Regions from separate parts of the Lactiplantibacillus argentoratensis genome, predicted to be linked through region 1. Evidence: riboswitches for the same ligand, from Rfam matches in the RefSeq annotation. Region 1 holds a riboswitch; the other holds the start of a gene.
What was found. Region 1 has a riboswitch for FMN ahead of ribD (bifunctional diaminohydroxyphosphoribosylaminopyrimidine deaminase/5-amino-6-(5-phosphoribosylamino)uracil reductase RibD). Riboswitches for the same ligand answer to the same signal wherever they lie in the genome.
Positions count from the first base shown of each region.

Region 2: another riboswitch for FMN. It lies ahead of V7R88_RS07260 (Gx transporter family protein); the one in region 1 lies ahead of ribD (bifunctional diaminohydroxyphosphoribosylaminopyrimidine deaminase/5-amino-6-(5-phosphoribosylamino)uracil reductase RibD).

Region 1 covers NZ_CP147647.1:1,186,749-1,189,145, reverse strand. The annotation lists gene V7R88_RS05475 (riboflavin synthase) at 1-366, opposite strand, end outside; gene ribD (bifunctional diaminohydroxyphosphoribosylaminopyrimidine deaminase/5-amino-6-(5-phosphoribosylamino)uracil reductase RibD) at 367-1,434, opposite strand; FMN riboswitch at 1,593-1,723, opposite strand; gene V7R88_RS05465 (YfhO family protein) at 1,951-2,397, shown strand, end outside.
Region 2 covers NZ_CP147647.1:1,555,938-1,558,334, reverse strand. The annotation lists gene V7R88_RS07265 (pseudouridine synthase) at 1-589, shown strand, start outside; FMN riboswitch at 644-765, shown strand; gene V7R88_RS07260 (Gx transporter family protein) at 889-1,473, shown strand; gene V7R88_RS07255 (helix-turn-helix domain-containing protein) at 1,796-2,397, shown strand, end outside.

The DNA.
Region 1 (2,397 bases):
CAACAGACGCAGCGCGTGCGCATCAGATTGTCGCTGTAGCACTTGCCCACAGTAATCGATGTGACCCTGAACAATGTGCCCATCTATGTGCGCGTTCACTTGTAACGCACGTTCTAGGTTCACCAATGAACCGACCACAAGGATCTTTAAGTTCGTTCGACGCATCGTTTCAGGCATCACCACTACACTGAAAGCATCCGCTTGTCGGGTCGTTACCGTTAAACAAATGCCGTTCACCGCTATACTGTCACCAATCTTAAGATTCGGGGTCATCAGCGACGGTGCGGTAATCGTAAGGGTCATTTCCAACCCTTGTTGGTGTACTTGGCTGACGCGGCCCTTGGTTTGAATAATTCCAGAAAACATTTACTTAACTTCCTTTCGAACGGCCCGTAGCCGGATATTCGTCCCCAAACAAGTTACCGTTGGTTGTTCAAATGTCAACGGCGTCATCACAGCGGCCCCGGTGACGGCTGGCAAACCCGTCCCACCAATCATCATTGGTGCGATGTAGCTGACCCATTCGTCAATCAATTCAGCCGCAACAAATTCAGCTTGCAGATGAGCCCCACCTTCAACTAAGAGTGACTGCCAGCCTTGTTCGACACATAGTTGACTGATTGCAGCGGGTGTCCAGTTACCAATCAGGACGTGTACATTGGGACTGTTTCGAAGTTGGTCGTCACTAGCCGCAGCCTGACGACAAAGTAACCAGGTTGGGGCCTGACCGTCCTGAACAAGCCGGTGGTTTAACGCCACGGTACTCGTATTCAACACCACCAATCGAACCGGTGGCTGCACCATTGCCGTCAGTCGGACGGTTAATTGTGGATCATCAATCGTTAGCGTCCGTTCACCAATCAGAATTGCTTGAAACTGTGACCGTAAGCACTGACTATCGATATAACTAGCATGATTGGAAACCAGCGTCCGAGTCGGCGTTTCAGTATTAATTTTGCCATCAAGCGTTATCGCCATTTTCAGGGTGATCCATGGCCGCTGCTGCACATAAAAATGATTGTAGTGGGGGTTCAACGCGCGAACTTCGTCCGTTAAACAGCCCGTCACCACATCAACTCCGTGGTTCAAAAGATACTGACGTCCCTTACCACCCACGATTGGATGGGGATCTAATTGACCAATCACGACTTGCCGAATTCCAGCCGCGACGATTCGCGCACTACACGGCGGCGTCTTCCCATAGTGTGAACAAGGTTCTAGTGTGACAAATAACGTGGCCCCACGCGCCTGTTCTGGTGTGACCTGCCGCAGCACATCCACCTCAGCATGGTCACCGCCAAAATAATGATGATAACCTTGAGCTAACACGTGGCCGTCTTTGACTAATACCGCACCGACCTGGGGATTTTGGTACGTCGCCACCCCCGCCAATTTGGCTTGATCGATAGCCATTTGCATAAAATCAGTTAACATTGGTTCACCTCCAACAAGATAAAAAAACACCCAATTATCAAATCATCGATAATCGGGTGTGAAGTGTTCGCCAAATAGATTTCACCAGTAGGATCCAGCTAAATAAACCTACTTAAAGGTCGCCAATAGCCACTACTGCCTAGTAAAATTCAAGCAATAATTTTCTTCTCCCATCCAGACTATACTGTCGGTCCCAGACTTGCACTGGGTCCACCGCTCACGCGGGTCACGGACTTCAACTTACGTTGTTACCGTCGGTCGGGAATTGCACCCTGCCCCGAAGAAATCGTATTCAGTTTTCACCTTTTATAAAAACACTTTCTTAATCAATTGTCAATCACCCCTTTTAGTTTAACCTCGTGAACTGCTGTGTTAAACTGCTAGCAAACTTTATAAAAATGATAATGACTAACACTAATTTTTAACTTTTTTCAGAAAATTGTTCGCTTTTCTTAACTAGTTTTCAAGTTTCAGTACGGTACAATGAAATCATTCATAATATCGGAGTTGAATAAAATGTGGCCTAATTATCAAACAAGGCGCTGGCAAGTGGCAGTGACAGCTGGATTACTGTCCCTTGCTATCATGGGGATTGTCTTCGCAATTTGGGGGATCACGCCCTTCGGTAACCATAACTTATTAATTAGTGATATGGGTGGCCAATACTTATCATTTTTCACCGCGTATCGGCATGCCATTTTAACGCATAGTTTTCAATTATATTCATTTTCACAGTCATTAGGCGGTAACGCACTACCCACGATTGCTTACTATCTATTAAGCCCATTTAACATTTTGATGTTGTTGTTTCCGGCGGCCAATTTGCCAACCGGACTTAGTCTACTCATCATGTTAAAAATCAGCTTGATTGCGGTCACTATGACGGCTTTTTTACAAACGCATTTTCACACAAAGCGGTGGTCGACTGCCATTTTTGGTGTTGCTTTCAGCCTCTCTGGCTTC
Region 2 (2,397 bases), 370 kb from region 1:
GGAACCCAGTGACCATGTCGAGGTTGACGGGGTCCCGTTAAACGCGGAAAAACTCGTGTATTATTTGTTTTACAAGCCGCGGGGAGTCGTGACGACCGTTCATGATGAAAAGGACCGTAAGACGGTATTAGACTTCTTTGAAGACGTACCAGAACGGATCTATCCAGTAGGACGGTTGGATTATGATACTTCAGGTTTGCTCATCATGACGAATGATGGGGCCCTTGCGAATCGGTTGACCCATCCGAAGTACGAAGTCAAGAAGACTTATTTGGCTAAAGTCGAGGGCGTGCCGACCAACGCCGATCTCAAACAATTGCGCTTAGGCGTTGAAATCGATGGCCGTAAGACGGCGCCTGCCAAGTCGAACTTGTTAGATAGTGATCACAAGAAGAATAATGCGCTGGTTCAATTGACGATTCACGAAGGCCATAATCATCAAGTGAAGAAAATGCTGGCTGCAGTGGGTCACCCGGTGACGAAGTTGAAACGGGAACGCTATGGGGTTCTCGATTTGCAGAGTTTACAACCAGGTGAATACCGTAAGTTAAAGCCAATTGAAATTAGTAAGTTAAAAGGTGAACGATAGCGCTTGCATTTTTGAACGAAAGCCGTTAAAATAAACTTGTAAAAATAAATATTGGTTCATCTTCAGGGCAGGGTGCAATTCCCGACCGGCGGTAATAACCCGCGACCTATGCGTGTGCATAGTGATTTGGTGTAATTCCAAAGTCGACAGTAAAGTCTGGTATAAAGAAGATCGAGCTTATTTGCCAAGCGTTGCAAGTAAGTCCGCCCCGGATGACATTTAGTGTGATCGGGCGGGCTTTTTTATTTGAAACAACTGGTAATGCGGTTCATTGAAGATGACCCATAGGAGGGTGCGTTATGCAACATACAACGTTACACCGACTAGTGGGCATAGCCTTACTCGGTGCCAGTGCGTATATTTTAATGTTAGTGGAGTTTCCGATTTTGCCGATTGCGCCATGGATGAAGATCAACTTTTCAGATATTCCCATTCTGATTGGGCTCTTTCTCTTTGGTGTTGGGGGCGCGTTTGTTATCACCATTATCAAACTGCTCCTGCATTCAGCCATGATGGGTTTCGCCATCTATGATTTAATCGGGTCGTTTGCTAGTTTCTTGGGTACGGCAGTGCTGATTTTAGCATTTGCATTAGTGCTACGTTACTATCATGGTGATCCTAAGTGGCGGATGCCCGTCGCAATTGGTGTTGCGACGGTCGGGCTCGTTGTGATTGAATCGTTAGCTAACTTGACGTTTGTCCTGCCATTCTACTTACAAGTGATGGGCATGAAGCTCAGCATGTCGTTGAATACAATCGTGCTGGTCGCAGTCGTCCCATTCAACTTGATCAAGGGTCTGCTGGTCGGCAACGTCTTCTGGCTGGTCTATCAACGGCTGGCTAAATGGTTAGGCAACCACAATCAGCTGATGAGCCGAGTTTAAGCACAATCAATATAATAACGAAGGCGGTCATCTATTGCGTAAATGCAAGGTGACGGCCTTTTTAATTTGGCAACACCGTGATATTCTTAAATACGCACGCTGAATACTTAATCATGGATGCGCAATGCGGCGTCTTGCCAGTTCGTGGTAGCGTTGATTACCTAAACTTAGCAAGATCAATAAGCTACCGGTTAATCTACCAGCTAGCGAATTAGCAGCGTCATCCTGAGTGAAGTTGGGCTAACTCACCACCAACTTAAGAAGTTAAGCTGGCCCTTGGTTGGGAGCCGGTCAAATTAACAAATGTAAAGGAGGGCTCACCGTGTTTCCAGACTACGTTTTATTGTTATTCAGTACGACGCCGCGACGAGCAAAGAGTTTGTTTAATGTCTTACGCGGCCGCCGCACGGTCTCCACACTCTTTGCCGGGTTGACCGCCGGCTATTTAGATCTACTCGACAGTTGTCACACGGTGCCCTTAGAAGACTTTATGGCGGCAACTGAAGTCCTCACCGAAAATGGTCAATTGGTGAGTACGACCGCGGGAAGCTGGCAACTAACGCCGGTGGGGGCGCAACGGCAAGCCGAGTTCCGTCAGACGCTATACTTACCCCGGAATTTTCAGGTGTTTCAAACTACGGATGTCCGTCGATTTATGGTCGTCAGTCAACTCGCCTTACAAGTTGTCTCTGAGCTTGTGCATCATGATCGCCATTATTATCCGGTGACGACTGATCCGGGAATTCAAGCACAGGTCAAGCAATGGTTGCGCCGTCAATCGAAGGCGACACTCGGCGAACAGATTCATGCGGCTTTGACCGCCTTCTTAACGAGTTTGGAAGATGCAGAGTTGCCAACGGTCTTCGTCCAGGGGCTCACAGGTTATCAAGAACCCGGGCTAACGAATGAACAGTTAGCTGAACA